2 regions of the Serratia sp. Res13-Sevr-LER1-36-b genome follow, and region 2 is predicted to be linked to the other one. Evidence: predicted binding sites of a transcription regulator. Region 2 holds the regulator's gene; the other holds the start of a gene.

The links. Region 2 encodes sigma-54, which starts transcription at its own class of promoters, with help from an activator protein. Its sites were predicted from a motif close to GTTGGCACANNTTTCGCTNT; they were not measured.
Region 1: the regulator sigma-54 is predicted to act here: its motif matches at 13,318-13,337, upstream of glnK (P-II family nitrogen regulator).

Annotation. Positions count from the first base shown of each region.
Region 1 is NZ_JADACK010000038.1:210,416-226,471, reverse strand. Features, by position in the region: gene lon (endopeptidase La) at 1-68, shown strand, start outside; gene hupB (nucleoid-associated protein HU-beta) at 286-558, shown strand; gene ppiD (peptidylprolyl isomerase) at 729-2,609, shown strand; gene IMQ33_RS23190 (ComEA family DNA-binding protein) at 2,868-3,245, shown strand; gene IMQ33_RS23185 (thioesterase family protein) at 3,442-3,855, shown strand; gene queC (7-cyano-7-deazaguanine synthase QueC) at 4,245-4,943, opposite strand; gene IMQ33_RS23175 (SgrR family transcriptional regulator) at 5,108-6,814, opposite strand; gene cof (HMP-PP phosphatase) at 6,947-7,768, shown strand; gene IMQ33_RS23165 (PLP-dependent cysteine synthase family protein) at 7,856-8,905, opposite strand; gene IMQ33_RS23160 (Lrp/AsnC family transcriptional regulator) at 9,028-9,489, shown strand; gene IMQ33_RS23155 (SmdA family multidrug ABC transporter permease/ATP-binding protein) at 9,570-11,345, shown strand; gene IMQ33_RS23150 (SmdB family multidrug efflux ABC transporter permease/ATP-binding protein) at 11,338-13,116, shown strand; gene glnK (P-II family nitrogen regulator) at 13,389-13,727, shown strand; gene amtB (ammonium transporter AmtB) at 13,765-15,051, shown strand; gene tesB (acyl-CoA thioesterase II) at 15,105-15,968, opposite strand.
Region 2 is NZ_JADACK010000019.1:26,740-42,795, reverse strand. Features, by position in the region: gene IMQ33_RS13505 (DgaE family pyridoxal phosphate-dependent ammonia lyase) at 1-21, shown strand, start outside; gene IMQ33_RS13500 (KDGP aldolase family protein) at 18-758, shown strand; gene IMQ33_RS13495 (lactonase family protein) at 1,222-2,451, shown strand; gene IMQ33_RS13490 (transcription antiterminator) at 2,502-4,418, shown strand; gene IMQ33_RS13485 (iron-containing alcohol dehydrogenase) at 4,587-5,714, opposite strand; gene IMQ33_RS13480 (LuxR family transcriptional regulator) at 6,001-6,768, shown strand; gene IMQ33_RS13475 (FAD-binding oxidoreductase) at 6,868-8,169, shown strand; gene IMQ33_RS13470 (cupin domain-containing protein) at 8,208-8,573, shown strand; gene IMQ33_RS13465 (aldehyde dehydrogenase family protein) at 8,594-10,087, shown strand; gene npr (PTS phosphocarrier protein NPr) at 10,145-10,417, opposite strand; gene rapZ (RNase adapter RapZ) at 10,414-11,271, opposite strand; gene ptsN (PTS IIA-like nitrogen regulatory protein PtsN) at 11,401-11,862, opposite strand; gene hpf (ribosome hibernation promoting factor) at 12,081-12,368, opposite strand; gene rpoN (RNA polymerase factor sigma-54) at 12,392-13,828, opposite strand; gene lptB (LPS export ABC transporter ATP-binding protein) at 13,879-14,604, opposite strand; gene lptA (lipopolysaccharide ABC transporter substrate-binding protein LptA) at 14,611-15,150, opposite strand; gene lptC (LPS export ABC transporter periplasmic protein LptC) at 15,119-15,697, opposite strand; gene kdsC (3-deoxy-manno-octulosonate-8-phosphatase KdsC) at 15,694-16,056, opposite strand, start outside.

The DNA.
Region 1 (16,056 bases), on a different contig from region 2:
TCGATGAAGTTTTGAACATTGCACTGGTCAATCCGGCCTTCGGCGCACAGCCCGTAGCGGTAAAATAGTGACGTATAGCAAAAACCATTGATAAAACTCATGCTGGCAAGCCAATTCGGACTTGCCAGTATTTTTTTGTGCCGCTAAGTTAGATCCCTGTCGGCTCGCGTTTCGTCGCCGTTTGGTGGCTTGCCAAGGCACGACGGGATTGATATAACAGCAGCGCTGTCGTAACCGTAGGGATTTTTTCGGTGCGACGTTTTGAATTCTAGAGGGGATGATAGAGTGAATAAGTCACAACTGATCGACAAAATTGCCGCGGGTGCTGATATTTCTAAAGCGGCAGCAGGGCGTGCTTTGGACGCAATTATTGCTTCCGTTACCGATTCCTTGAAAGAAGGGGATGACGTGGCTCTGGTTGGTTTCGGTTCTTTCACCGTGCGTGAGCGTTCAGCTCGTACCGGCCGTAACCCGCAAACGGGTAAAGAGATCAAAATCGCGGCAGCCAAAGTTCCGGCTTTCCGTGCAGGGAAAGCCCTGAAAGACGCAGTAAACTGATTACGGCGTTTAATCGCATCGCGTCGCCGGTAAACAATCACCTGACGCAGCGGTATTGGTAAGGTAAGATATAAGGCGCATCAGGTTGATGCGCTTTTTTTATTTTTGTCGCAGGGAACGCGCCTGCACAAGGGTTGTTAATCCACATCACAGCGGAGTGTTGTCACACTATGATGGACAATTTACGCGCGGCTGCTAATCACGTCGTGCTAAAAATCATCCTGGGGCTGATTATCTTGTCATTTCTTTTGACTGGAGTAGTCAGCTATCAGGGAAGTGCCGGCGATTACGCTGCGAAAGTAAATGGCCAGGTGATCGAACGCGCCCAGCTGGAACAGGCTTTCCAGAGTGAACGTAGCCGTATGCAGCAGGAACTGGGTGACCGTTTCTCTGCCATGGCTGGCAACGAAGGTTACATGCAGCAGATGCGCCAGCAGGTGCTGTCTCAACTGATCGACAAGTCGCTGCTGGACCAGTACGCGAAGACGCTGGGCCTGAGTGCCAGTGACGATCAGGTGAAAGAGGCCATCCGTCAAGAAGCCTATTTCCAGACGGACGGCAAGTTCGACAATGCCAAATATCTCGACCTGATTACCCGTTCGGGCTTTAGCGCAGATCAATATGCGCAATACACGCGCCAGCGGTTAATCAACCAGCAGATGATCCAGGGCTTCGGCGGCTCCGACATCGTCCCACCAAGCGAAGCAGAGTCTATGGTTGCCCTGGTTCTGCAAGAGCGCGATGTGCGCTTGGCGACGATCGATCTCAATGCCATGATGGCCAAGCAAACCGTCACCGACGAAGAGCTGAAGACCTTCTTCGAGCAGAACAAAAACAGCTTCATCGCACCAGAGAAGGTGAAAGTGAGCTTTATCCCGCTGGATGCCGCGGCATTGCAGGATAAAGTGACCGTTACCGAAGCGGATATCAGCGCCTATTACGATGGGCACCAGAGCAGCTTTGGCCAGCCGGAACGCAAAAAATTCAGCGTGATCCAGCTGAAAACCGAAGCGGATGCCAAAGCGGTATTGGAAGAGCTGAAAAACGGTGGTGATTTCGCTGCATTGGCGAAAGAGAAATCTACTGACATCATCTCGCGCCGTACCGGTGGCGAAATGGACTGGATGGAGCCAGATACCACGGCAGACGAACTGAAACAGGCTAACCTGACCGAGAAAGGCCAACTTTCTGGCGTAGTGAAGTCTTCAGTGGGTTATCTGATCGTGCGTCTGGACGATATCAAGCCTGCGCTGGTGAAGCCATTGAGCGAAGTGCATGATGCTATCGCCAAGCAGATCAAGCAGGAAAAAGCGGTAGATGCCTACTATGCGCTGCAGCAGAAAGTCAGCGAAGCGGCGACCAGCGATAACGAGTCCCTGGCCTCAGCGGAAGAAGCTGCGGGTATCAAGGCGGCTAACACCGAATGGTTTACCCGTGACTCTGTTCCTGCTGCGTTGAACTTCAAGCCGGTTGTGCAAGCCATCTTCGATGGTTCGCTGATTGGCGAGAACGGCGCACCAGGCAGCAACTCTGACGTCATCACCGTTGACGGTGACCGCGCGTTCGTGATCCGCGTTGTGGCCCATCAGCCGGAAGGGATTGAACCTTTCGACAAGGTGAAAGATCGCGTAACCGCGATGGTCAAACACAACAAGGCACTGCAAGAAGCCAAACTGCAGGGTGAAAAACTGCTGGTTGAGTTGAAGCAGGGCAAAGGCGATGAGGCGATGAAAGCCGCAGGTCTGAGCTTCGGCAGCGTACAGAAAATGGCGCGCGCCCCGGAAGACAGCCAACTGGTGGAAGCCGTATTCGCACTGCCGCACCCGGAAGCCGGTAAAGTGGTTTACGGTATGTCACAGGATGCTCAAGGGAACGTGGTATTGATCGCCCTGGATAGCGTTAAGCCAGGTACGTTGCCAGCAGACGAAATGAAAACCTTCGTCAGCAACATGGAGAAAGGAAGCGCTAGCGTGACCTTCGATGCCTTGCTGACTAACCTGCGCAAAGAAGCCAAGATCAAAATGGGTGCCGCTGAGCAGCAACAGCCGTAACTTGTCCCCTATGGATTTCAAGTGACAAGCTTGTTCATCCCCAGGAGCTTACTTTTCGTCAGTGACTGGGGTGGGCAAGTGCAGGTAACAACGCTGCAGCTTGAAAGACGACGGGGATTCGCACCGCATTTTTTTGCAACAGCTTGAAAGACTCAAAGGCCGCTTTCGCGGCCTTTTCCACATTTAAACTCTGCCAATTGCCGATCTTCCGCCGCTGCTGCAAGGTAACCAAGCTGTCAAACACAAGGAGGATACAGCATGCAACTTAGCGAAAATAAAGCCATTGTCCGTTTTACCGTTATCCGCCAGCTACTCTTGGCGGCGGCGCTGTTTGGCCTGATAGGGAGCTCGGCCATTGCCGCAGAGAAACCCTCTCAGGGGCAACCACAGGCCGCTGCGGTATCGCCTAAGGTCAGCTCTGAAGCGCAAAGCGAGGGGGAAGCCAAGGTCAGTATTAACCAGGCAGATGCAGAGGCGCTAGCCACCGTGTTGAACGGCGTGGGGCTGAAAAAGGCAGAGGCCATAGTGCGCTACCGCGAACAGAACGGGCCGTTCAGCGAAATAGACCAGCTACAGGAGGTGCCGGGTATCGGCCCCTCCTTGGTGGAAAGAAATCGTGATCGACTGAAAATGTGATCCCGCTCGCGGCTGCGTGGCAAAGTGGCCTCGCAGCCGCGCTGCTCTGCTACATTTTACAGGTCATACCAGTCATCCATCGCAAACTCTTTGCCCAAGCCCTGCGGAAAAGCCTGCGGCCAGCAAGGAGGGATATCACTGAACGGGTATGCCGGTATTAATTCGTTATCACCAGAGCAGGAGCGGTTGTTTCACTATGCAGACTTATATCAAAGTTCGTGGCTATCATCTTGATGTCTATCAACACGTTAATAATGCTCGATATCTGGAATTCCTGGAGGAAGCGCGCTGGGAGTGGCTGGAGGATCTGGATGCTTTCCACTGGATGACGCAAAACAACATCGCGTTTATCGTGGTGAACATCAATATCAATTATCGTAAGCCTGCCGTATTAGGGGATAAGCTGCGTATCGATAGCCAGATGTTGCAACTCAATGGCAAGAGCGGCGTGCTGAGCCAGCAGGTATTGCTGGAGCCTGAGGGGACCGTGGTCGCCGACGCGACGCTGACCTTTGTCTGTATTGATTTGAAAACCCAGCGGGCACTGCCGATTGAAGGCGCATTGCGTGAACACCTGGTGGCACTACAGCAGAAAGATGCTGAGGCCTGATTAAGCATCGTGCTCGTCATGGCCCCTCACCCTAGCCCTCTCCCACAAGGAGAGGGGACCGAACGTGCCAGTGGTTATTTCTTTCACGACCTGCCCATCGGTAAATGAAAGGGTCGGTGCTACAGGTATATCTCAGTACCTGATGACAACACCGTATCAACTCATATAAGGGATGACTCTTGCCTGGATGGCAACACCGTATCGACTCATGGAAGGGATGGCTCTTGCCTGGATGACAACATCGTATCAACTCATGGAAGGGATGACTCTTGCCTGGATGACAACGGCGTACCAGCTCCCTCTCCCTGTGGGAGAGGGTTGGGGTGAGGGGACTCAACGATGGCTTAATCTGACTTATTGAGCGGCATTGCAGCCGCCTATGAATTGGCTTAAGCCAAGCCGGTTTTCCGCTTCAGGCTGGCCATCACGCCGACCTTGTCCTGTTGATACTGCTGCAACCCGTTGGCGCGCAGGTGGCAGGCCGCACATTCACCGCAGCCGTCGCCTTGAACGCCGTTATAACAGGTGAGCGTCTCATGGCGGATGCGTTCCAACTGCTGGTAATAGTCCGCCAGCGCCCAGGTTTCAGCCTTGTTGAGCCACATCAGCGGGGTTTCAAAGCGAATATCACGGGCAATCCCCAGTACGATGGCCTGATTCAAGGCTTTGACAAACTCGTCGCGGCAATCCGGATAGCCCGAGAAATCGGTCTCGCACACGCCGGTGATCACGGCTTCGGCTTCCACCTGGTAGGCATAAATCGCCGCCAGGGTGAGGAACAGGATGTTGCGCCCCGGCACAAAGGTGCTTGGCAAGGCATCGGTCTGTGAGCTGTCGTAGGCGGGGACTGGAATGTTATCGCGAGTCAGGCTGCTGATGGCCAGCTCATTGAGCAATCCAACGTCCAAAACCTTGTGCGCCTTGGCTCCCAGAGTTTGGCATAAGGCCTGGGCCACCTCGATTTCGGCGCGATGACGCTGGCCGTAATCGAACGTGATGCAGTGAACTTCATCATACTGTTGCAATGCCTGGATCAAGCAGGTCGTGGAGTCTTGTCCACCGCTAAAAACGACGACTGCGCGTTTCATAAATCTACCTTCTGGCTATGGCCATTCCCGATGCACATTCGGGCGGCCGGTTTATGCCCTTTGCTGCCAGGCTACAGCTTGACTGGCCAGAGCCTGGCACTATTGGGCTTCATAACACACATGCGGGGATGCTATCAGAAATGTTCGCCACAGCGTAGGGTAACCTAATCATCCAGCGGCGGTGGAAGCCAAGCCTGGCAAAAATCAAACCAGCCGTAGGCGGTGAGCATCACACCATGTATGCGGGGAGGGGCACTGACCTGATACTGATAGTTGAATAGGGGGGTGAGGATCGCGGCCCCCATCAACTGTTGATAATACGCTTTTAGCTGGCTGAAGCGCTGCTGCGGTGCAGGGCATTGCTGGATCTGTTGCAGGGTCCGCTGTTGGTGCTGCCAATCCTCTTCTCGCAAAATTCCTTGCCACAGCAAATCGCGACGTAGCCAGCTTTCCAACGTCGCTTCCGGAGCTTCACCAATCAGGTTATCGGCCAGCAACAGATCGGCTTGGGTTATCTGCTCGGTACTTTGCCAACGTTTGCCGGAATAATAGCGGATCTCTAATTGGCAGCCATGTTCCGCCAGCAATTGTTGCAAAGCCTGAGTTACGCTCTCTAGTTCGATCGGTGGATGGTACAACAGCGTCAACTGAGGTGGCAGTTCAACGTCCTGCAGTACGTCATGCTCAGGGATCGCCCAGCCCGGCAGCATTTCATGGCTTGGCATGATCACGCCCTGCTGGATGGGTAAACTGGCCAGCAGGCCGGAACGCTGGATCAGCATCAGCAGCTTTTGCCCTTGGGCCTCACTCAGTACGCCACGGCGCTGGTTAATCGCCAGATAGCACCACCCTTGGCTCATACTGCGTTGTACCGGCCGCGCCTGTGCCAGTTCTTCCTGCTTGCCGATGGTGATACGTACCGGGTGCTGGCAGCTGGTATCGGTACTGCGGGTTGGTAACTCGGGCGTGATCCAATATTCGATGCTTTCCAGATAAGGATGTTGCAGATGGTAGTAAGGATGCTGTTCCAGCCGCACCATATGCGGCTCGTTTAGTGCCAGCTTAAAGGGACCTGCGCCGAGGGTCGGTAACTCCGGATGCGTCATCAGGCAGGGCAGTTCTGCCAGCCGGTGCGCCAGCCAATAATCGGGCATTTGCAGATCGAACTGGACGCAGAGCGCATGCGGCAGGCTGATTGCTGCCACGCTGCTCAATAATGGCTGACTGCGCGGATGGTGTTGCAGGGCGTTGAGGGTTTGCAATAGCTGTTGGCCCGTCAAGGCCTCGCCGTTATGCCATCGCAGCTGGCTGCGCAGAAAGAACTGCCAGCGCAGGCCGTCTTCGCTAATCTGCCAGTGATGGGCCAGATCGGGCTGCGGCTCGGGGCAACCGGTATTGAAGCGCGTCAAACCGGCATAAACGGTCGCGACCAGATGCTGTTCCGCACGGCCGCTTAGCGTCAACGGATCTAGCTTTTCCAACGTGCGATAATAAGGGATACGCAGCGTAGGGCTGCCTTCCTGCCATTGGCCACCGAGGTGTGGGCTCAGCAATTCTTGCAGATGCTGTGGCGCCAACTGCGCCATTTCCAAGGCTCCCTGATGATCGCCCAGTTGCAGTAAACGTTGGAGATGCGCAGTCCGCAGTTCATCGGGGGTTTTCAGGCACTGCAACTGCGCGCGTTTCCCCCTCCCGGCCTGTGATTGCCAACTTAACCAACCTTGTTGCTGCAACTGCTGCACCAGAGTGCGTGCATGCCGCTCGCTGCAATAGAAGATCGCAGCTAATTCACCGATCGTGATCGCCACCGGCGCGCTGCCGAGCTGGTGGTACAAACGTTGATACTGACCGAGGCGATGAACCAGGCGCATAGCGGTATCCTAAATGTTGCAAGCGATGAAAGATAAATCAGGAAGTGTTTAGGCAAATTGTTCACTATTACTTCCGCAAATACCACCCCATACTGCGGTGATTGCCATTGTGCTCACATTTACGAGGTTCCTATGTATCGCCTGGCCGCTTTCGATATGGACGGCACCCTGCTGACTCCCGATCACCGTGTCGGGCCGGAAACGCTGAGTGCGTTAAGGCAGCTTATCGACAGGGAGATGGTGGTGACCTTTGCCACTGGGCGGCATTACCTTGATGCTCAGCCGATCATGGCGCAACTGGGTTTACAAGGTTATCTGATCACCGGTAATGGCACTCGCGTCTATGACCAGCAAGGGCAGCAACTGCATGCTACCGACTTACCGGCGGAGATTGCCGAAGAAGTGTTGCACACCCACTGGCGTACCTCTGCCAGCATGCACGTGTTTCGTGATGAAGGTTGGTTGACCGAAACTGCGGTGCCGGAAATGCTGGCTGCACATCATCTCAGCGGCTTTCATTTCCAACTCGCCGAGTTGCGCCGTCTGCCTGCGCTTGGCAACAGCAAGGTCTGTTTCTGTGCCCCCCATGAAGAACTGGTCAAACTGCAGGCACAGTTGAGTGAGCATTTTGGCACCCGTGCCGATCTGTGCTTCTCGGCCTATGATTGCCTCGAAGTGCTGCCAAAGGGCTGCAACAAGGGGGCAGCATTGGATAGGCTGAGCCGCCATCTGGGGCTGACGTTGGCTGATTGTATGGCCTTTGGCGATGCGATGAATGATAAGGAAATGCTCGCGGGAGTAGGGCACGGCGTGGTGATGGGCAATGCCCTGCCACAGTTGAAATCGTTACTGCCCCAACTACAGGTTATTGGCCACTGCGAACAGCAGGCGGTGGCTCACTATTTACAACATTGGCTGCGTTCACCACACCTCACCTATTCCCCCGAATTCTGAGGTATTAGCATTACAGCCGGCCGGGTATGACTACCCGGCTTTTTTTATCCCCTGAACTTCGTCTTAATGAGTTGGCAACCTAATAAGTTATTTACCTGACAAGTTAGCCAACTGAGCGCTATATGGCGTCAAATCGCCGATATGGTTGCTGACCCAGTCGCTGTTGTAATAGGTATCCAGATAGCGCTCGCCGCTGTCGCATAGCAGGGTGACGATGGCACCTTGCTCGCCTTTATCCCGCATCTGCTTGGCCAGTTGCAGTGCTCCCCATACGTTGGTGCCGGTTGAAGCGCCAACCTTGCGACCAAGAATATTTTCCAGCCAATAAATGGTGGCGATACTGGCGGCATCTGGCACGCGCAGCATGTTGTCGATCACCGAAGGGATAAACGACGGTTCGGCGCGTGGGCGGCCAATCCCTTCGATGCGGCTGCCACAGCTGCCGATGATGGTGCGATCGCCATGATGGAAGCAGTCGTAGAACACCGAGTTTTCTGGATCGACCACGGTGAGTTGAGTGTCATGACCTTGATAGCGAATATAGCGCCCCAGCGTTGCTGAGGTGCCGCCAGTGCCAGCACTCATCACGATGTGTTTCGGAACCGGGTGCGGTTCGCGCTCCATCTGGCGGAAAATGCTGTCGGCGATGTTGTTGTTACCACGCCAGTCGGTGGCGCGTTCGGCAAAGGTGAACTGATCCATATAATGGCCGTTCAGCTCTTTGGCCAACTCCTCTGACACCGCATAAATCTGGGCCGCATGATCGACAAAATGGCTGCGGCCACCGTAAAAGGCGATTTGCTCCACCTTACGTTTAGCGGTGCAGGAAGGCATCACCGCGATAAACGGCAGGCCGAGCAGGCGGGCAAAATAGGCTTCCGATACCGCCGTGCTGCCCGAAGAGGCTTCAATAATCGGCGTGTTCTGGTTGATCCAACCGTTACAGAGCCCATAAAGGAACAGCGAACGCGCCAGGCGGTGTTTCAGACTGCCGGTGGGGTGGGTGCTTTCATCTTTCAGGTAAAGATAGATGCCGGGAAATTCCGGCAGGTTCAAGCGGATCAAGTGCGTATCGGCGGAGCGTTGGAAATCCGCTTCTATTTCACCAATAGCATATTTTACCCAAGCGTTTGTCATGATCTGGCCTCAAAATAGGGTCTTAATTTATGCAGTAGCATAGCGGTTCAGCGAGAAAAAAGGATTGCCATTTTTCCTGTTTAATCGCCTAATGGGAGAAATATTTTCTATGAAATCACCTTATGTTGGATAAAACTGACCGAAAACTGCTGTGCATGCTGCAACAGGACTGTACGCAATCGCTGCAAGTGCTGGCCGAAGCGGTGAATCTGACCTCAACGCCCTGCTGGAAACGGCTAAAAAGGCTGGAAGATGAAGGTTACATTCGCGCGCGCGTCGCGCTGCTGGATAATGAAAAGCTCGGGCTTGGCCTGACGGCGTTTGTGCTGATAAAAACCCAGCAGCACAGCAGCGAGTGGTATCAGAAATTTGTCGATCTCACCGCGCAGATGCCGGAAGTGTTGGCGTTTTACCGTATGGCGGGGGAGTATGATTACCTGATGCAGGTCGAGGTGGCGGACATGAAAAGCTATGACAATTTCTATAAGCGCCTGGTGACCGGCGTGCCGGGGCTGATTGATGTTACTTCCAGCTTCGCGATGGAAAAAATCAAATACACCACGGCGCTACCCGTGCCAGAGTGAAATCGTCACTCTACTGTTGAATGTTAAGGTTGCAGGGCTGCAGCCGGTAATTTGTCGGATATTGTCTGGAATAAAACTGCGTGAGACTCTTTGCTCAAATCGGCTGGTATTTCCGCCGCGAGTGGCGCCGCTACCTCGGGGCCGTGGTGCTACTGATTGCCATTGCCATATTGCAACTACTGCCGCCTAAGCTGGTTGGTATCATTGTTGATGGCGTCACCAAGGATCAGATGTCCAACAAGGTACTGATGGCCTGGCTGGGGTTGATGATTGGTACCGCCATTGTGGTTTATCTGTTGCGCTACGTGTGGCGAGTGCTGCTGTTTGGAGCTTCCTACCAGTTGGCCGTCGAACTGCGGGAAAACTTCTATCGCCAACTCAGCCGTCAGAACCCGGCCTTCTATCTGCGCCACCGTACCGGCGATTTGATGGCCAGAGCGACCAATGACGTGGACCGTGTGGTGTTTGCCGCCGGTGAAGGCGTGCTGACGCTGGTGGACTCTCTGGTTATGGGGCTGGCGGTGTTGATCGTGATGAGCACCCAGATCAGCTGGCAATTGACCCTGCTTTCCCTGATCCCGATGCCGATCATGGCGATCGTCATCAAATACTATGGCGATCAGCTGCACCAGCGTTTCAAGTCGGCGCAGGCTGCGTTCTCCAGCCTCAACGATCAGGCACAGGAGAGCATGACCAGCATCCGTATGATCAAGGCTTTTGGCCTGGAGGATCATCAGTCTAACCAGTTTGCCGAAGTGGCAGCGCAAACCGGCGCGAAGAATATGCACGTGGCGCGAGTTGATGCGCGCTTTGATCCAACGATTTACATCGCTATCGGTGCGGCCAACCTGCTGGCGATCGGTGGTGGTAGCTGGATGGTGGTTAACGGTTCCCTCACGCTGGGTCAACTGACCAGCTTTGTCATGTACCTTGGCCTGATGATTTGGCCGATGTTGGCACTGGCCTGGATGTTCAACATCGTCGAGCGCGGCAGTGCCGCCTATAGCCGTATCCGCAGCCTGCTGGAAGAGGCTCCGGCCGTGAAGGATGGTGAACTCGATTTGCCCGCCGGGCGCGGCAACCTGAGTGTCGAAATCAACGCCTTCCATTATCCGCAAACCAACAAACCAGCGCTGCATGACGTGGCGTTGCAGCTGCAGCCGGGGCAAATGTTGGGGTTGTGTGGGCCTACCGGCTCGGGTAAATCGACGTTGCTTTCGTTGATCCAGCGCCAATTCGATATTGATGACGGCCATATCAGCTATCACGGCTTGCCACTTACCCAGATCAAGCTCGACGAGTGGCGTTCACGCTTGTCGGTCGTTAGCCAGACGCCGTTCCTGTTCTCCGATAGCGTGGCCAATAATATTGCCTTGGGCAACCCGGCGGCCACTCAGGAACAGATTGAACAGGCAGCGCGCCTGGCCAGCGTGCATGAAGATATTTTGCGTTTGCCTCAAGGTTACGAGACCGAGGTGGGTGAACGCGGCGTGATGCTTTCTGGTGGCCAGAAGCAGCGTATTTCCATCGCGCGGGCGCTACTGCTGGAGGCGGAAATTCTGATCCTCGACGATGCTCTCTCGGCGGTGGATGGGCGCACCGAACACCAGATCCTGCATAACCTGCGCAGTTGGGGGCAAAACCGCACGGTGATCATCAGTGCGCACCGCCTTTCGGCCCTGACGGAGGCCAGCGAAATCCTGGTGATGCAACACGGCACGGTGGTACAGCGCGGGCAGCATGGGCAATTGGCTAGCGAGCCTGGCTGGTATCGCGACATGTATCGTTATCAGCAATTGGAAGCGGCGTTGGATGAGGCTCCTGATAGCACCGAGGAGGTTTTGGCCGATGAGTAAAATCCAAACTATATGGCCAACGCTGAAACGTTTGCTGGCCTATGGCTCGCCTTATCGTAAACCCCTGGGGTTGGCGGTATTGATGTTATGGGTAGCTGCGGCGGCGGAAGTCGCCGGACCGATCCTGATTGGCTACTTTATTGATAACTATGTTGCCAAAGGGCAGCTGCCGCTGGTGATCGTCAGCTCCCTGGCGGTGGCTTATATCCTGCTGGAACTGCTCGCTGCGGCGTTACACTATTTCCAGGCCATCCTGTTTAATCGGGTGGCGGTTGGGGTGGTACAACGGTTGCGCACCGATGTGATGGACGCAGCCCTGCGCCAACCGCTGAGCGCCTTTGATACCCAGCCTGTCGGGCAATTGATCTCGCGGGTAACCAACGATACCGAAGTGATCAAAGATCTGTATGTGATGGTAGTGTCCACGGTACTGAAAAGTGCGGCGCTGATCGGGGCAATGCTGGTGGCGATGTTCAGCCTGGACTGGCGCATGGCGCTGGTGGCGATCTGCATCTTCCCGGCGGTGCTGGTGGTGATGGGGATCTATCAATACTACAGCACGCCGATCGTGCGGCGGATGCGTAGCTACCTGGCGGATATCAACGACGGCTTCAACGAAGTGATCAGCGGCATGGGGGTGATCCAGCAGTTCCGCCAGCAGATCCGCTTTGGTGAGCGCATGAGCGCGGCCAGCCGCTCGCATTATACCGCCCGGATGCAGACGCTGCGGCTGGATGGTTTCCTGTTGCGGCCGCTGCTTAGCCTGTTCTCTGCCTTGGTGCTATGCGGCTTGTTGATGCTGTTTGGCTTCAGCGGCGAAGGCGCGATTGGCGTGGGGGTGCTGTATGCCTTCATCAACTATCTTGGCCGTTTGAACGAACCGTTGATTGAACTGACCGCACAGCAATCGATATTGCAGCAGGCCGTGGTGGCCGGTGAGCGTATTTTCGAACTGATGGATCGCAGCCAGCAGAGCTATGGCAGTGACGATCGCCCGCTGGCGAGTGGCCGTATCGATATCAGCGACCTGAGCTTTGCCTACCGCAGCGACAAAAAAGTGCTGCAACATATCTCTTTGCAGGTGCCGTCACGGGGTTTTGTTGCCCTGGTGGGCCATACCGGCAGCGGAAAGAGCACCCTGGCTAACCTGTTGATGGGCTATTACCCGCTGAGCGAAGGGGAGATTCGTCTGGATGGTCGTCCGTTGTCCAGCCTTTCACATCGTACCCTGCGCCAAGGTATTGCTATGGTGCAGCAAGATCCGGTGGTGATGGCGGAATCGGTGCTGGCGAACGTCACGCTTGGTCGCTCTATCGGTGAAGAGGCGGTCTGGCAGGCGCTGGAAACGGTGCAACTGGGGGAACTGGTACGTAGCTTCCCACAGGGCATCCATACGCGCCTGGGGGAGCAGGGGAATAACCTGTCCGTAGGACAGAAGCAGTTGTTGGCCTTGGCGCGCGTGCTGGTCCAGGCACCGCAGATCCTGATCCTGGATGAAGCGACCGCAAACATCGACTCTGGCACCGAGCAGGCGATCCAGCGTGCCTTACGGTTGATCCGCGAGCAGACGACGCTGGTGGTGATCGCCCATCGCCTTTCAACCATTGTGGATGCCGACTCTATTCTGGTACTGCATCGCGGTCATGCCGTGGAGCAGGGGAACCATCAGCAGTTGTTGGCACAGCAGGGCCGCTACTACCAGATGTATCAGTTACAACTGGTGGGCGAAGAGTTGGCTGCCACAGCTCGCGACGAAACTCAGCCTGCATAACTTTAAGCAAGGGCTCCGCTCCAGGAGCCCGCACCACCAACAGGCAAAAGCACTTTTCAACTCCCCCCTACTGCACTTTCCCAACGCGTAATGCACCAAAAAGGTGCGAAATCTCCAGGTGGCGATCTCTGCTTTCGTCCAGAGCTGACCTCTGAATGCGGGTGCTCTATATAATTAATTGAATTTAAACACAAAATAATTTGTGGCACAGCCTTTGCTTTATATGACTCGTACCGGGGGTAAGTTTTTGGGCTTAATCGTGGAGAGGCAATATGAAGCTGGTTACCGTGGTGATCAAACCATTCAAGTTAGAGGACGTGCGTGAAGCCTTATCCTCTGTAGGTATTCAGGGACTGACCGTAACGGAAGTCAAAGGCTTTGGCCGCCAGAAGGGTCATGCCGAGCTCTATCGCGGGGCAGAGTACAGCGTCAATTTCTTACCTAAGGTCAAAATTGATATCGCTATTGCCGATGACCAACTGGATGAAGTGGTTGATGTGATTAGCAAGGCGGCCTACACCGGCAAGATCGGTGACGGCAAAATTTTCGTTGCCGAATTGCAACGTGTGATTCGAATTCGTACCGGCGAAACCGACGAAGCGGCTCTGTGATCGCAGGCTCAGTCAACTGAATGGGGATGGATTGATAATGAAAAGACTGTTATCCACGTTGGGCCTGAGTTTGGTAACCCTGGTTCCTTCTTTGGCTCTGGCCGCTCCGGCGGTGGCAGACAAGGCGGACAACGCCTTTATGATGATTTGCACCGCGCTGGTGCTGTTTATGACCTTACCGGGCGTGGCGCTGTTTTACGGCGGCCTGCTGCGCTCGAAGAACGTCCTCTCCATGTTGACTCAGGTGACCGTCACCTTTGCCCTGGTGTGCGTGCTGTGGGTCATTTACGGCTACAGCCTGGCGTTCAGCGAAGGTAACGCCTTCTTTGGTGGCTTCCAGACGGTGATGCTCAAAGGGATCGGTATAGACAGCCTGACCGGCACCTTTAGCCAGATGATCCACGTGGCGTTCCAGTGCTCCTTCGCCTGTATTACCGTGGCGTTGGTGGTGGGCGGCTTTGCCGAACGCATCCGCTTCTCTGCGGTGGTTATTTTTGCCGCCATCTGGTTCACGATTTCCTACCTGCCGATTGCGCATATGGTTTGGGGTGGGGGCTTCCTGGCAGCCGACGGCGCGTTGGACTTTGCGGGCGGTACTGTGGTGCATATCAACGCCGCCAGTGCTGGTCTGGTAGGGGCCTATCTGTTGGGTAAACGTGCTGGTTATGGCAAAGAGGCCTTTAAGCCACACAACCTGCCGATGGTATTTACCGGAGCCTCGATCCTGTATATCGGCTGGTTTGGCTTCAACGCCGGTTCGGCCAGTGCGGCCAACGGTATTGCGGCGCTGGCGTTCCTCAACACGGTAATAGCCACTGCCGGTGCAATCCTCTCCTGGACCTTCGCCGAGTGGGTCGTACGCGGTAAACCATCTCTGCTGGGAGCCTGCTCGGGCTGTATCGCGGGTCTGGTTGCGATTACGCCAGCAGCGGGTACCGTGGGGGTAGGTGGTGCGCTGATTATTGGCCTGATAGGCGGTGTCGCTGGCTTGTGGGGCGTGGTAACGCTGAAGAAATGGCTGAAAGTGGACGACACCTGCGATGTGTTTGGTGTGCACGGGGTGTGCGGTATCGTTGGCTGTCTGTTGACCGGCGTCTTCACCGCCTCATCACTGGGCGGAACGGGCTACGCCGCTGGCGTCACCATGGGGCACCAGGTGTGGGTCCAGTTGCTGAGCGTTATTGTGACGCTGGTGTGGTCAAGCGTGGCCGCGTTTATCGCCTTTAAGGTAGCCGGGGCCGTGGTGGGGCTGCGCGTACCGGAAGAGCAGGAACGTGAAGGCCTGGATGTGAACAGCCACGGCGAGAATGCTTACAACCAGTAAAATACGTTGAATGAAACACCGAGGGGGCGATGGATACATCGCCCCTTTTTCATTTAAACATCGCGCTTGCGGATCACGCCTTCTTGCACCGTCGTGGCTACCAGCACACCGTCGCGGGTGTAGAACTGGCCGCGCACAAAGCCACGGGCACCGGAGGCTGAGGTGCTTTCTACCGCATACAGCAGCCAGTCGTCCATTCGGAACGGACGGTGGAACCACATTGAGTGGTCAATGGTAGCAACCTGCATGCCCGGCTCGAGGAAACCGACGCCATGTGGCTGTAGTGCCGTCAGCAGGAAGTGGAAGTCAGAGGCGTAGCCAAGCAGATACTGATGGATCCGCAGGTCGTCTGGCATGGTGCCATTGGCGCGGAACCAGACATGGCGATAAGGCTCTTCCACGCTGCCCTTCAACGGGTTGTGGAATTTCACCGGGCGCATTTCAATCGGCTTCGGGCCAATGAACTTGTCGCGCACTTTTTCCGGCAGCATATGCGACAGCTTTTGCGCTATTTCTGACTCCGACATCAATCCTTCCGGCGGCGGGACATCCGGCATGGTGTTTTGATGTTCAAAACCTTGCTCGGGGCTTTGGAAAGAGGCCGTCATGTAGAAAATGGGTTTGCCATTTTGAATGGCGCTAACGCGGCGCGCGCTGAAGCTATTGCCGTCGCGCAGGGTTTCTACGTCATAAACAATCGGTTTACTGCTATCCCCAGGGCGCAGGAAATAGCTGTGGAAGGAGTGAACGATACGCTCCGCAGGAACGGTTTGCTTGGCGGCATACAGCGCCTGGCCGACCACCTGACCGCCAAAGACCTGGCGTAGCCCCAGATCTTCGCTTTGGCCACGAAATAAACCTTCTTCAATTTTTTCCAAATCCAGCAGTTCGAGGAGGTTGTGCAGTGCCTGGCTCATAAAGTGGCGATCCTTTTAGTCATCATGTTGCGCAGTGTGCTGAATATGATGGCAGGACGTCAATATATTGCGTTATTTCTGCGGGGGA
Region 2 (16,056 bases):
TTTACGGAGAACCAAGCATGAAGCTGAAGCCTAATTACTATAAAGACCGCGTTTGCCTCAACGTGCTGGCTGGCTCAAAAGCCAACGCGCAGGACATCTATAATGCGGCGCAGGGGCACGTGCTGGTGGGCGTTCTATCCAAAAACTATCCAGACGTTGAGAGTGCCGTGGCGGATATGTCGCGTTATGCACGCCTGATCGAGAACGCGCTTTCCGTAGGCCTGGGGGCTGGCGATCCCAAGCAGTCGAATATGGTCAGCCTGATCTCCGAGCAAGTCCAACCGCAGCATGTGAACCAGGTGTTTACCGGCGTCGGTGCCAGCCGTGCATTGCTGAAGCAAAACCAAACCGTGGTGAATGGCCTGGTTTCTCCGACCGGCCGTGTGGGCTGGGTGAAGATTTCCACCGGGCCGCTGAGCGCTCATGCAGCGGATGGCATCGTGCCAGTAGAGACTGCCATTGCGTTGTTGAAAGATATGGGCGGCAGTTCGATTAAGTATTTCCCGATGGGCGGCCTGAAGCATCAGGACGAATATGAATACGTGGCAAAAGCCTGTGCCGAGCATGACTTTATGCTGGAACCGACCGGGGGCATCGATCTGGAAAACTTCGAGCCGATCCTGGAGATTGCGTTGAAAGCCGGTGTGAAGCAGGTGATCCCGCATATCTACAGCTCCATCATTGATTCCACCAGTGGCGATACTCGCCCGCAAGATGTCAAAACTCTGCTGGAGATCACCAAGCGGCTGGTGGGGTAAACCCGCGGCCCCTCACCCCAACCCTCTCCCACAGGGAGAGGGAGCTGGTACGGAGTTGGGGTTAGGAGTGGTGTAAAGCAGTGGCATGTTCGATTTGATGCGGCGGTTGGATACTGGAGTTAAGTTGTGGCACGTTCGCTCCCTCTCCCACAGAGAGAGGAGGCTGGTACGGAGTTGTGGTTAGGAGTGGTGTAAAGCAGTGGCATGTTCGATTTGATGCGGCGGTTGGATACTGGAGCTAAGTTATGGCACGTTCGGTCCCTCTCCCACAGAGAGAGGGAGCTGGCACGGAGTTGTGGCTAGGTGTGGTGTAAAGCAGTGGCATGTTCGATTTGATGCGGCGGTTGGATACTGGAGTTAAGTTGTGGCACGTTCAGTCCCCTCTCCCTTCGGGAGAGGGTTAGGGTTAGGGTTAGGGTGAGGGGCATCTTTTTGTCCCTATCTATCGGTCAAAAGGATAACTATGCGAAACTGGCAGGCTTCGAAATTACGAATCGCTCCGCTGTGGAGCGCGCTGTCCCTGGCGTTGTTGGCTATCGCCAGCCCGGCGTTACATGCTGAGGATGCAATGAAACCCACGTCGTCTCATTTTGCCTATATTGGTACCTATAACCCGAACGGTGAGGGAGTTTATCGCATGCAGGTGGATGCGAAAACCGGGGCGCTGAGTGCCAAGACGCTGGTCAGCAGCCTGCCTAATCCGGCCCAGTTGGTCACCGATGCCAAAGGACAGACGCTATACGTTGCCAGCGAGGTGGCAGATTTTAATGGCACCCAGCACGGGGGCATTGTCGCCTATCGCATCAACCCACAGGACGGCAGCCTGACGCCGCTTAATCAGGTGGATTCACAAGGTGCGGGGCCGGTTTACCTTTCTCTGACGCCGGATGGCCGTCATTTGCTGGTGGCTAACTATGTCAGCGGCAGCGTTGCGGCGTTCCCGGTCGACAACGAAGGCAAGTTGGGTCCAGCCAGTTCTGTGCAACAAGATATTGGCCCTGCGGGCGCGGCCAAACCCGCCGCCGCGGTGGAAGGCAGCTTTGCCATCAGCGATCACAATGGCCCGCATGCGCATATGATCGCCAGCGATCCGAGCGGCAAGTTTGTGTTCTCTACCGATCTGGGGCTGGATCGTATCTACCAGTGGCGTTTCGATGCCGCCAGCGGCAAGCTGACGCCGAACGATCCGCCGTGGATCGCCGCCTCTTCCGCCGGAGCCGGCCCGCGCCACTTCATATTTCATCCAAATGGTAAAATTGTCCTACTAATCAATGAGGAAGCATCTACACTAACCAGCTACCGCTTTGATAGCCAAAAGGGGACACTGAAACAGTTACATGCAGTTTCAACGCTGCCTGCCGATTATAAGGGGACCAGCTTTGCCGCTGGCATTGCCTTGGCTGCGGATGGTAAAAATCTGTATGTCGCCAATCGCTTGCACAACAGCATTGCGCAGTTCAGCGTAAGCGGTGAGGGCGAGCTGAAACCGGTGGCAGAGACCTGGACGCGAGGTGATTATCCGCGCACCATCACCCTGGATCCGAGTGGCCGTTATCTGTATGCCATGAATCAGCGTAGCGATAACGTAACCCGCTTTAGCGTAGACCAGCTCAGCGGTAAGCTCAGTTTTGTTGAAGGCTACACCCCGGTGGGCAGCCCTTCACAAATAGTGTTCTTGCCAGCTGCGAAGTAACCAGTTGCCCGCCTGACCCCTTAGGCGGGCACGTTCATAACGGAAAGAGAATGGTGAGATTTCCCTACCCACGTTTGGCATCGCTGTTCGATGCCTTGCAGTCCGAAACGTTGCCGCAGGACGAGCTGGCAAAGCGTTTTGCCGTGTCTACCCGCACGGTACGCGCCGATATCACCGCGCTGAACGATATTCTGGAAAGTTATGGTGCGCAGTTTGTCCACAGCCGCGGGGCAGGATATCGCCTGCAGGTTGATGATGAGGCCCGGTTTAGCGCACTCCAGCATCGGGAACGTAAACAGCACGCCACGCCGCGCAGCGCGCAGGAGCGGGTGCATTATCTGTTGATTCGCTTTTTGACCTCAGCCTTCTCGATGAAGCTGGAAGATCTGGCCGATGAATGGTTTGTCAGCCGGGGTACGCTGCAAAACGACATGGCTGAGGTGAGGGAGCGTCTGGCGCATTACCAGTTAACCATCGAGACCAAGCCGCGCTACGGTATGAAGCTGTTTGGTGCGGAAATGGCGATCCGCTCCTGCCTGACCGATCTGTTGTTTCAACTGCATCTGGCGGATGCGGAAAACCCATTGCTGAACAATGACATCCTCCATCAGCCGCAGGTACTGACCTTTGCCGGACTGCTGCACCCATTGCTGTCGCAATATGCCATTCGTCTGACCGATGAGGGCGAGCAATACCTGATCTTCTACTGTGCCGTGGCGCTGCGGCGCATCATGGACGGCTATCCGCTACAGGCTTTTGACGTGGAAGACGGTGATGATGCAGTGCGCAAAGCGTCAACCTGGCTGGCGGGTGAATTGAGCAAGGCCACGGGTAAAGAGATTGCGGCGGCGGAAGAGGCCTATTTGCGGGTCAACATCGCTGCCAGAAGAGTGCAGGAAGTACAGCCGACCAAAATCAACGCCGATGACGAAGAGGCGCTGGTGGATTACATCCTGTCCTACATCAACTCGCACTATAACTACAACCTGCAGAACGACAAGCAGCTGCGGGCCGATCTGCTCACCCATATCAAAACCATGATCACTCGGGTGAAATACCAGATCAATATCCCGAACCCGCTGTTGGCCAATATCAAGCAGCATTATCCGATGGCCTATGATGTGACGCTGGCGGCGGTATCGAGCTGGGGTAAACACACGCCTTATACCCTGAGCGAGAACGAAATCGGCTACCTGGTGCTGCATATTGGCGTCGGCCTGGAGCGGCACTACAACATTGGTTATGAGCGCCATCCGCAGGTGATGCTGGTGTGCGATACCGGTAACTCTACGGTGCGGATGATCCAGGCCCAGATTGCGCGCAAGTATCCGCAACTGGTGGTGACGCGCATCGTTTCGCTGCGTGATTACGAAATTCTCGCCAGTATCGACGAAGATTTTATCATTTCCAATGCGCGCATCAGCGAGAAGAACAAGCCGATTGTGGTGATGTCGCCGTTCCCAACGGAGTATCAGCTAGAGCAGTTGGGCAAGCTGGTGCTGGTCGATCGTACCAAGCCGTATATGTTGGAAAAATTCTTTGATGCCAGCCACTTTATGATCGTCAACGAGCCGTTAACGCAGGAGCAGCTGTTTAGCAAAGTTTGCGCTCAGTTGGAGCAGGAAGGCTATGTGGGCAGTGATTTCTACCCTTCGGTCGTTGAGCGGGAGGACATCGTTTCTACCCTGCTGGGGGAGGGGATTGCTCTGCCGCACTCTCTGGGGCTGTTGGCGAAAAAGACCGTTGTGGTCACTCTGCTGGCACCACAGGGCATTCCGTGGGGAGAAGGTGAGGTGGCACACGTCATTTTCTTGCTGGCAATCAGCAAAAACGATTATGAGGAAGCGATGGCGATCTACGATCTGTTCGTCACCTTTGTGCGCGAACGTTCGATGACCCGCCTGCTGGGCAGTGACAATTTCGACAGCTTCAAAGCGGTAGCGTTGGACTGCCTGAGCCGCATTTAACGGCTTCCCCCTCTGAAGGCAGAGGGGGAGCACCGCATTAATCGTCTTTCTTCTTGCCGAATATCTTCATCAGCGCGCCGACGATCAGCCCCAGGGCGATGCCGCCTAAAATCCAGTCAACCAAACTCATTGTTGTGCTCCTGCGATCCTATAGTTCTGATTATATTATCATTCAATCAAGAACGCCCCATCGATCATTACTCTCCGTTGCTCGGTAGTGTAGCTGAGCCAGGAATTCTTGCTGTTGGACTTCTCCAGTACGATGGCCAGTTCCGCCTTGCTAAGGGATAGCTCGTCCTGCCAGAACGGGGCGATGGCGTGGCGAGTGATAAAGTCGATCAAAAAGCGCGCCGGGCTGTCCTGCTCTTCAGGGAATAGCCGCAGGGCCAGTTCGGTCATTAATGCACGTTGCTGCGGCTGCTCGCTTTCCCCCAGCAATTCAAGAAACGGCAGCAGCAGGCGGCCGCACACCTGGCCGTGGTGGTAATCACGCAATGCCCCTATCTCACCCGCGATGCCGTGGATCACACCTAAGCCAGCCATACTCAACGTCAGGCCACCCAGATAGGAAGCCTGCATAATCGCTTCGCGGGCCTCATCGCTCTGTTTCAGCACCGGCCAGGCGCAAAGGAAGTGATGGATACCGCTCAACGACATCTCGCGCGACAGGCTGCTGGCGGTCTTGGAAAGGTAGGCTTCAAACAGATGGGTGAAGGCATCGATAGCGCAATAGGCCAGGACATGGTCTGGCGCTCCCTTCAGCAGGTCAGGATCGAGGATCGCCACCTGCGGCACAAAGTTATTATGCCGCAATGAGGCTTTCACCTTGGTGACCTGAGTATCGGTGATCACTGCGTTTTGCGTTACCTCGCTGCCGGTGCCTGCGGTGGTAGGGATGGCGATCAACGGCAGCGTTGCGCCACTGATTTTGCTGTCACCCACTTTTTCCATGTAACGCAGGGTTGGCAGCGGGTGTTCGATCAGGGCAGCGAACGCCTTGGCGGCATCCAGCACGCTACCTCCACCGATGGCGACCACTCTTTGCACTTGGCCTCGCCAGCGAGCCACCCATTGGTCGATTTCTTGCGGGGAGGCCTCATGGGCGACAATTTCTCTGCCCACCAGCAACGGCGTCAGCGCCGGGGCCAGTTCAGCATAGAGGGGACCGTTAAGAAACGATCGGCAGGTGAACAGCAGCGTAGTGTGCGACTCGGCCTGGAGCAGTGGGATCAGTTGTTGGATGCTGCCCTTGCCAAACCAGGCCTGCCGGTTGGCGATCATCAGACTAGTGGTCATGCTCTCTCCTTGGCGCATTTGGGCATCGAAACCACAGCATAATTCAGCCTGGCTAGGCGAACCAACGCTTTTCCGTCGCTTAACGCGAAATTGTTAAGATATTAATCAACTCGAATTGTGTGGTTAATCGTTGCAGGGGCCTAACTTGTGATTTGATTAACATGTAAACAGTAATACCCTTGCATTCTGGCCAATTGAATGCTTTTTATAGCTTATTGGCCCAATGTCGGTCGCTGATGCGTTGCGAAAAGTTGATTGTTAATTTGTTAATGATTTCGGGGGCGAAATGAATATTCAGGTCGAAAGATTATCGGCGGTGATCGACGCAGTAGCGAGCCGCCAATTCTATGCCAGCCTCCTGGTTTATCTGGAGGGCTTCTTCGCCTTTGATAATGCCATCGTCTATGCCTTCGAATATGGTCAGGCACCGCGCTGTCTGATGAAAACCGAGAAAGAAAACAGCGATGCGGTAAACCAGATTTACCAGCAGGGTGCTTACCTTGAAGATCCCTTTTACCAGGCGCTGAACGGCGGCGGCCATGGCGATGTGTTTACGCTGCGGCAACTGGCTCCCTGTGGTTTTTACCAAACGGATTACTACCGTAACTTTTACCGTAAAACCGGCTGGCACGACGAGGCAGGCGTATTGCTGCAACTGACGCCGGAACGCGGACTAGGCATCTTTTTCGGCTCGGCCCGGCAAACGGTCGGCGTGCGTTATCCCCAACTGGCTGACCTGCGTGGCGCGTTGACGCTGGTAAAAAGCGTGGCGCGGCTGCATGGGGAAGTGGTGGTTGCCGCTAATGTGCCCACTCCCTCCGCCCCACTGGTAGATAGCGCAGCCCAGGCGCGCTATGCGTTAAGCCCGCGTGAGCGTGAGATCGTCGATCTTATCCTGAGCGGCAACGGATCGCAGCAGATCGCCGAACGGCTGTTTATCAGCCTGGGCACGGTAAAAAATCATCGTAAGAATATTTACGGCAAGCTGAATATTGGTTCTCAGGCCGAGTTGTTCAGCCTGTTCTTGAGTACCCCCCTGCGCCGTACGGCATAATGTTAAAAAAGTGTTGCGAATATCCCTAAAGGGACATAGCCGCCTGCCCACGCTCTGCTGATAATCCAGGCTAAGGCAATGGGTAAAGGGAGTGCAGCAATGAATAATCAAATCGAATCGTTAACCTACTACGCGGCGACCAAGAAATACGATCTGCGCTTCCCCACGCTGGAAGAGGATCTGGATGTTGACGTGGTGATCATCGGCGGTGGCTTTTCCGGCATTAATACGGCGTTGGAACTGGCGGAAAAAGGCATCACCAATATCGCTATTCTGGAGGGCCGCCACCTGGGCTATGGCGGGACGGGCCGCAACGGTGGCCAGGTAATGGCCGGGATCGGCCACGATCTGGAGAAGATCAAACGTCACGTTGGTCCGGCAGGGTTAGAAACCATCTTCAAGATCAGCAACCTTGGTGCCGGGATTATCCGCGAGCGGATTAAAAAGTACGCCATCGACGCCGATTTCTGCTTTGGTTATGGCTACCTCGGCAGCAACGCCAGGCAGGAAAAGACCCTGCGCTCCTGGCTCAAAGAGTTCAAAGCGGTCTCACCGGATGAAGAGATCGAGCTCTATACCGGCTCCGAAGTGAAGCAGGTGGTAGGGTCTGATGCTTATACCTGTGCGTTGAAACATATGGGAGGGGGCCACGTTCATTCGCTCAACCTGCTGTTGGGGGAGGCGCAGGCACTAAGTGGTTACGGGGTGAAAATCTTCGAAAACAGCAACGTGCTGAATGTGGAATACGGCCCGCGCATTACCGTGCGTACCGCCATGGGATCGGTACGCGCCAACAAGATGCTGTGGGCATGCAACGGCTTCCTCAACGGCATGGATCCCTTTATCTACAAAAAGACCATCAATACCTACGCCTTCCAGTTAGCGACAGAACCGCTGTCTGACGAGCTGATCCACCAGATCAGCCCAATCCGTGGGGCTTACAGCGATATCCGGCCGGTGATCGACTATTACCGCGTCACCAACGAGAACCGCCTGCTGTTCGGCAGCGCTACCCGGCTGGTCGAATATATTCCTTCAGACCTGAAGGCCTGGAACCGCAACCTGATGCTGAAGGTTTTCCCGTATCTGAAGGATGTGAAGATCGACCTGGCCTGGGGCGGGCCGCTGTGTTGCAGCGCCAATCTGTTCCCGCAGATCGGCACCCTGCCGCAGCACGATAACGTGTTTTACGTGCAAGGCTATTCCGGCTTTGGGGTGACGCCGAGCCATATCGTTTGCAAGGTGTTGGCGGAAGGAATGAGTGAGGGATCCGATCGTTATGACCTGATGAGTTCGATCCCGCACGTGGATATTTTTGGCAAAGACAAGCTGCGCCGTGTGATGACCACCGCGGGCAAGGTTTGGCACCAGACTTCCGGCTACTGGAAGGGGCGTCGTTAGTTCTGACCCCCTTATTACTGATCTAAAAGGAAAAAACCATGAAACCATTACTGCTTAAGCAAGCGCTCCCAGAACTGCAACAGATTGGCAGCGTCAGCAACCTGGGGGCCACGGTGGTCGCCGGTGAACCTAACGTCGGCGTGGCGATGATTTTTGGCGCCCCAACGGACAACCTGAATTGCGGTGTCTTCAGCTGCACCCGTGGCACCTTCGTGATGGAATACCCGTTTGCGGAACATGCCACGGTATGGGAAGGCACGGCAACGCTGACCAATGAGAACACCGGCGAGTCGGTACAGTATCAGGCCGGGGATTCCTGGTTTGTTGAGAAGGGCACCCCAGTACGCTGGGAAATCACCTCCGATCGTTTTGTGAAGCATTATCTGGCGATTGTCGAAGGCTAACCCGTAAGGAGGGCGATACGATGACGGATATTACACTGTTGCCACAGGTCACGGCATTTCTGGACCGCCAGCAGGGCCATTACATTCATGGGCAATCCGTAGCCGGGGCAGGCGTAGAAAGGTTTGCGGTGGTTAACCCGGCAACCGGGCTGGCTATCGCGCAGGTGAATGAAGGCAGCCAGGCTGAAGTCGATGCGGCAATGCAGGCGGCCTTTGACGCTTTCCACGGTAGCTGGGCACAGGTTTCGCCCTTGGAGCGTGGCAACTGCCTGACGCGCCTGGCCGATCTGTTGCAAACCCATCGAGAGGAACTGGCGCAGCTGGAAAGCCTGTGTTCCGGCAAAACCATTCAGCTGTCTCGCGGGCTGGAAATCGATATGGCCTCGCAGTTCCTGCGTTATTTTGCTGGCTGGTCGAGCAAAATCAGCGGGGAAACGCTGAACGTTTCATTGCCTTCCTTCCAGGGTGAGCAATACAGCGCATTTACCCGGCGTGAGCCGTTGGGCGTGGTGGTCGGCATCATTCCGTGGAACTTCTCGATCATGATCGCCATCTGGAAGCTGGCTGCGGCGCTCACCTGCGGCTGTACGGTGGTGCTCAAGCCGAGTGAATACACGCCGCTAACCATGCTGCGGGTGGCCGAGCTGGCAACGCAAGCGGGCATCCCGGCTGGTGCACTCAACGTGATCAACGGTTCGGGCGCTCGTCTTGGCCCTATGCTTATCGCCCATCCACGCTGTGCCAAAGTGACCTTCACCGGCTCGGTGCCTACCGGGATCGCGGTGGGGAAAGCGGCGATGGAGCAAGGGATTGTGCGTACCACGCTGGAGCTGGGGGGTAAGAATGCCGCCGCGTTTCTGGCGGACGTCTCGGTCGACAAGATGGTCGACGGCATTATCGAGGCGGGTTACCTGAATCAGGGCCAGATCTGTGCCGCAGCGGAACGTTTTTACCTGCCTGCCAGCCATATCGACGAGGTATTGGCAAAGCTGACGCAGCGTTTGGCGGCCATGAAGGTAGGCTCACCGCTGGATGAGAGCACGGAAGTGGGGCCATTGGCCAACGAGGCACATTACGGCAAGGTACTGGCGCTGTTTGACAAGGCAAGGGCTGATGGCAGCCAGATCGTCTGCGGCGGCCAGGCGTTGGCAGGCCCAGGCTTCTTTGTTGCGCCGACGGCGATCCGCGCTAACGGGCCACATGATGCCTTAATGCGCGAGGAGACCTTTGGCCCGGTGGGCACTTTCCTGGCCTATGAGGACGAAGAGCAGATGATCGCCATGATCAATGATTCGCCTTATGGCCTGGCCGCCAGCCTGTGGACTAACGATCTCAGCAAGGCGATGCGCATGATCCCGCGGATTGAAGTGGGCACCTTGTGGATCAACATGCACACCTTCCTCGATCCGGCGTTGCCGTTCGGTGGGGTGAAATCGTCGGGGATGGGCAGAGAGTTCGGCAGTGCGTTTATCGAACATTATACCGAGTTGAAATCGGTGATGATGAGATATTGACAGCTAGACGGGCGCAGCTTGCAGCGCCCTACAATAGTGAGGTTATTTGTCGGGGGATCAGTCTTCGTCGAAGCCTGAGTTGAACAGCTCAATCACTGCTGCCAGCGCTTGTTCTTCCTGCGGCCCGGTAGCTTCAATTTCGATCTGGCGGCCCTGGGCGGAATCCAGCATCAGCAGCGCAATTACGCTGCTGGCTTCCGCTTCGGTGCCGCTGTCATTACGCAGCAGCACTTCGGCGTCAAAACTCTGCACCAGTTCAAACAGTTTCATCGCCGGGCGTGCATGCATGCCCAGCTTGTTCTTGATCTCAACCGTCTGCTTGACCGTCATTGTTGTTTACGCTTTTCCAGTGTGCGGTGACGTGATTGCACGTTCTTGCCGCGTGAACGGAAATAATCTGCCAACTGTTCAGCCACGTACACCGAACGGTGCTTACCGCCGGTACAGCCTATGGCGACGGTCAGATAGCTGCGGTTGTTGGTCTCCAGCATCGGCAGCCACTGTTCCAGATAGCTACGAGTCTGGTAGATGAAGTTGTGCACTTCGGTGTGGCGATCGAGGAACGAGGCCACGGGCTTATCCAGGCCGGTCATCGGGCGCAGTTTAGGGTCCCAGTGCGGGTTGGGCAGGAAACGGACGTCGAACACGTAATCGGCATCAATAGGAATGCCGTGCTTGAAACCGAAGGATTCGAACACCATTGTCAGTTCGCGTTCGCGCTTGCCCAGCAGACGGGTACGCAGCATTTCTGCCAGTTCGTGCACCGACATTTCCGAGGTATCGATGATCAGATCGGCACGGGAACGCAGCGGTTCCAGCAGATCGCTTTCTTCATCGATCGCACTTTCCAGCGACAGGTTCTTGGCAGACAGAGGATGCAGGCGACGGGTGTCGCTGTAGCGGCGGATCAGAGTGTTGCGATCGGCATCAAGGAACAGCAGCTGCGGCGTGAAGCTCTCCGGCAGTTGGGTCATTGCATATTCAAACACTTCCGGCGATTCCGGCATGTTACGGACGTCGATGCTTACCGCAGCGGAGCTATTACGTTCGGCCAGCGTCTGGGCCAGCTGTGGCAACAACACCACGGGCAGGTTATCAACGCAGTAAAAACCCATGTCTTCCAACGCCCGCAAGGCGACGGATTTCCCCGAACCGGAACGGCCGCTGACAATCATCAGCACCATGTGGTAACTCCCCTGGCATCTCAATGGCGCTCATCGCCACCGTTAGGATCTAGTATCCGGGCCACGGCCCGGATATATCGTAAGTAAAACAGTAGCGTTTTCATGGCGGAAAGTCACGCCAGCCGCTGGTTACTCGGTGATGATCTGATACAGCTCTTCGTCGCTCAGCGCTGCGCGCAGGCGGCGGCACACGGTTTTGTCGGCCAGCCGTTTGGCGACCAGCGACAGCGTATGCAAGTGAGTTTTACATTGATCGGCCGGTACCAGCAAGGCGAACAGCAGATCGACCGGTTGATTATCAATGGCATCAAAGGCGATAGGTTGCTCAAGGCGGATAAACACGCCAACGGCCCGCAAAGTGTCCTCTTCCAGTTTGCCGTGTGGGATCGCGATACCGTTGCCGATACCGGTACTGCCCATACGTTCCCGGGTGAGTACTGCGTCAAACACCACCTGCGAAGGTAGGTTAAGCTGCTTGGCCGCCAGCTCGCTGATAATTTCCAAAGCCCGTTTCTTGCTGGTGCAGTGTACCGAGCTTCTGGTGCACTCGATGTTTAACACCGAGCTTAATTGCATTATTTCGTTGTTCATCTCATCTTCACTTAAAACCGCGTCCTGTCGCTTTATTGCAAGCCTGCTTTACCATTGGAAAGTAGGCTTGCGCTGATAACCTTCATGAAACGGTTTTTCGCCTGTTTAACCCTGATGGCTTATCGGCGCATACCCATACAGGTGCTGCGCCGAGGGTTGCCGTGTAGCCAATGCGACTACGATATGGGCCATTACGCATTGCATAACGGCTCAGAATGTCAGTGTTGCTTTAGTTTGTCTTTATGTTTGTTCAATTGACGCGCCAGTTTGTCGATCAGGCAGTCAATTGCGGCATACATATCTTCTTTTTCCGAGGTGGCGTGCAACTCGCCCCCATTCACATGCACCGTTGCTTCCGCAATCTGCTGCACTTTTTCCACACTGAGTACGACATATACCTGGTTAATGCGGTCAAAATACTGCTCGAGTTTGGCAAACTTGGTGTTGACGAACTCACGCATTGGTTCGGTGATTTCGACGTGGTGTCCGGTAATGTTGAGCTGCATAATGTCTTCCTTCTCTATAGAGGTCAAACCAACTGTTTACGCTGGTTGGACGGCGGGATGGACAAAGACTCTCGGTACTTGGCAACGGTGCGCCGCGCCACCATGATCCCCTGATCGGAAAGCATCGTGGTCAGCTTGCTGTCGCTAAGCGGTTTGGCAGGGTTTTCCGCCGCGATCAATTTCTTCACTAATGCCCGGATCGCCGTAGAGGAGGCTTCGCCACCGCTGTCGGTATTCACATGGCTTGAGAAGAAATACTTCAATTCGAAAATACCACGCGGGCTGTGCAGGAACTTCTGCGTCGTCACGCGTGAGATTGTCGATTCATGCATTTCCACGGCCTGGGCGATATCCGCCAGCACCATGGGCTTCATAAATTCTGCACCCTGTTCAAAGAACGCCTCCTGCTGTTCGACAATACAGCGGGTCACCTTGAGCAGCGTGTCGTTCCGGCTTTCCAGGCTCTTGATCAGCCACTTCGCTTCTTGCAAATTGCTGCGGATATACTGGCCGTCGGCATCGTTGCGCACCGTGTTGCCCAGTGCCGCATATTGCTGATTGATTTTCAGCCGTGGGATGCTGTCTGCATTAAGCTCCACCACCCACTTATCTTGCACCTTGCGTACCAACACGTCCGGGATCACATACTCGGATTCACCGGTATTGATCGACTGCCCAGGGCGCGGATCGAGTGAGTGGATCAACACCATCGCTTCTTTCAGTGTATCTTCTTTTAAGCGAGTTGTTCGCATCAGGCTGCGAAAGTCGTGGTTAGCCAGCAAATCCAGATGCTCGCTGACGATCAGGCGGGCTTCCGCCAGATAGGGCGTGTCTTTGGCGTATTGGGAAAGTTGGATCAACAGGCAGTCACGCAGATCGCGAGCAGCGACGCCGACCGGATCAAAACGCTGTACGCGCTTCAATACCGCTTCGACCTCGTCCATCGTCACATTATCGTCACCCATACTCTCCAGAATGTCTTCCAGCGGTACGGTGAGATAGCCGGTGTCATCGACGGCGTCGACGATCGAGGTGGCGATGGCGGCATCGGTGTCAGAGAACGGCGTCAGATCCACTTGCCACATCAGATAGTCCTGCAGCGTTTGCGTGGTTTCGCCCTGATAGACCGGAAGTTCGTCATCGCCATAGTCGGTACCGGTGCCAGAAGGGGTACCGGCGGTATAGATCTCATCCCAGGTGGCATCAAGAGGCAGCTCTTCGGGCATGTCCTTCTGTTCCAACGCTTCACGGGTGTCTAGCCCTTCGGTCTCGACGCTTTCTTTGGTGTCGATCTCTTCGTGCTGGTCTTCTGTCTGTTCAAGCAGCGGGTTGCTCTCTAGTGCCAGTTGGATCTCCTGCTGGAGCTCAAGCGTGGACAGCTGCAACAGGCGGATTGCCTGCTGAAGTTGGGGGGTCATGGCCAGTTGCTGGCTGAGCCTGAGTTGCAAACCTTGCTTCATAATCTTCTGCTACTTCCGTTAACGGCGGCCTGTTGGCCTGCCGCTGGAACCTACAGGCGGAACTCTTCGCCCAGATAAACGCGTTTGACCTGCTCATCGGCCAGGATGGCGTCCGGCGTGCCGTGGGCAATCAGCTTACCCTGGCTGACGATATAGGCACGTTCGCACACGTCCAGCGTCTCGCGCACGTTATGATCGGTGATCAGCACTCCAAGGCCGCTGTCACGCAGGTGTTCGATGATTTTCTTGATATCGATAACGGAAATCGGGTCAACCCCGGCGAAAGGTTCATCCAGCAGGATAAATTTCGGGTTGGCGGCCAACGCACGGGCAATCTCCACGCGGCGGCGTTCACCACCGGAAAGCGATTGGCCCAGGTTGTCACGCAGGTGGGAGATATGAAACTCTTCCAGCAGCTCGATAGCCCGATCGTTGCGCTGCTCACTGGTGAGATCGTTGCGGATCTCCAGCACCGCCATCAGGTTGTCGTAAACACTCAGGCGGCGGAAGATAGAGGCTTCCTGCGGCAGGTAACCGATACCGCGGCGTGCGCGTGCGTGCAGCGGCAGGATACTGATATCTTCGTCATCGATCACGATGCGCCCGGCGTCGCGCTGAACGATGCCGACCACCATGTAGAAAGTGGTGGTCTTACCGGCACCGTTTGGCCCCAGCAGGCCGACGATCTCGCCAGATTTCACTTTCAGGCTCACGTCTTCAACGACTTTGCGGCCTTTGTAGGCTTTCGCCAGGTTTTCTGCGATGAGTGTTGCCATAAGTAATTAGTTACTCTTCTTTTGACCGTTTTTGTCTTGCAACTGTGATGGCACCAGAACCGTGGTCACGCGTTTGCCTTTATCGCTGAACGCCTGCATCTGCTGCTGTGGCACCAGATAGGTAATACGGTCACCTTTCACGTTGCTATCGAGCTGTTCCAAATAGGCGTTGCCGGTGAGGGTGATCAGCTGCGTCGCGACGTCGTAACGCACTTTCTGCGCATGGCCTTTCACCGGCTTGCCGTTGTCCTGCATCTGGTAGAAGGTTACCGGATTGCCGAACGCTTCAATATAGGTTTTGTTCTGATCGCCACCCGGGCGCGTGACCACGACCTTGTCGGCCTTGATCTCGATGGTGCCCTGCTTGATCACCACGTTGTCGGTAAAGGTGCTGACGTTGCTCTGCATATCCAGCGACTGTTTCAGCGAGTCGATACTTACCGGTTGGTCAGAGTCGGATTTCAACGCCAATGCGGGGGAGCTGGCGGTCAAAACGAGGCTGACGATCAACAGATTACGGAGTTGGCTTTTGGTTCTGAATTTCATAGTTGGTCTTGACCTTATCAATCAGCTCAGCGGTTTTGTTCCGCAGATTGCCACGCATTTTCATGCCGTTAGAGGTGAAATTCGTGCCGAACAGGGTCACTTCATCATCAGAAGAAACGTCCTGGGTGACCAGATTAATCTGGGCATTATCGGTTTTAATTTTTTCCAGCTGTGAGGTGGTTGTCAAACTGTTCACCTCCACGTGGCCGTACAGATACAGCATGCGGTTTTTGGTCAGCTTGGCGCGATCGGCGCGTATTGACCAGGTGGCCACGGCATGCTCATCAAACAGCGTCATCACCGGCTGGGTGAACCAGCTTAACTCATCGGCGGTGTAATATTTAACCTCTTCTGCCACCAGCTTGTAGCTTAGCTGCCCGGCCGGATTGTATACCACTGTTACGGTATGCTGGCTCTGATAGGTCGGGTCTTGGTTGTTGACCGGTACCGAATTGTCGTCATCGCTGAAATCGGCCATGTTCCAGCCAATCAGCGCCAGCGCGATCACGGTCAGCAAAATGGTGATCCAAAGTTTGGTTTTACTCATATTGACAGCCCTTTGGCGTCCTCCAGCTTGTTTTGTGCCAGCAGGATCAGGTCGCACAACTCGCGTACCGCACCACGGCCACCGTTGATACGGGTGACATAATGGGCGCGAGGTAACAATAATGGATGCGCATCGGCCACCGCGACGGCCAGACCGACTTCGGCCATGACCGGCCAGTCGATCAGATCGTCGCCGATGTAGGCAATTTCATCTGGCATCAGGGACAGTTTATCCAACAGTTCACGGAAGGCCAAAAGCTTATCGGACTGCCCTTGATACAGATGGGTGATATCCAACGTTTTTGCCCGGTCTTCCAGCAGTTTGGCCGAACGCCCGGTGATGATGGCCACCTCGATACC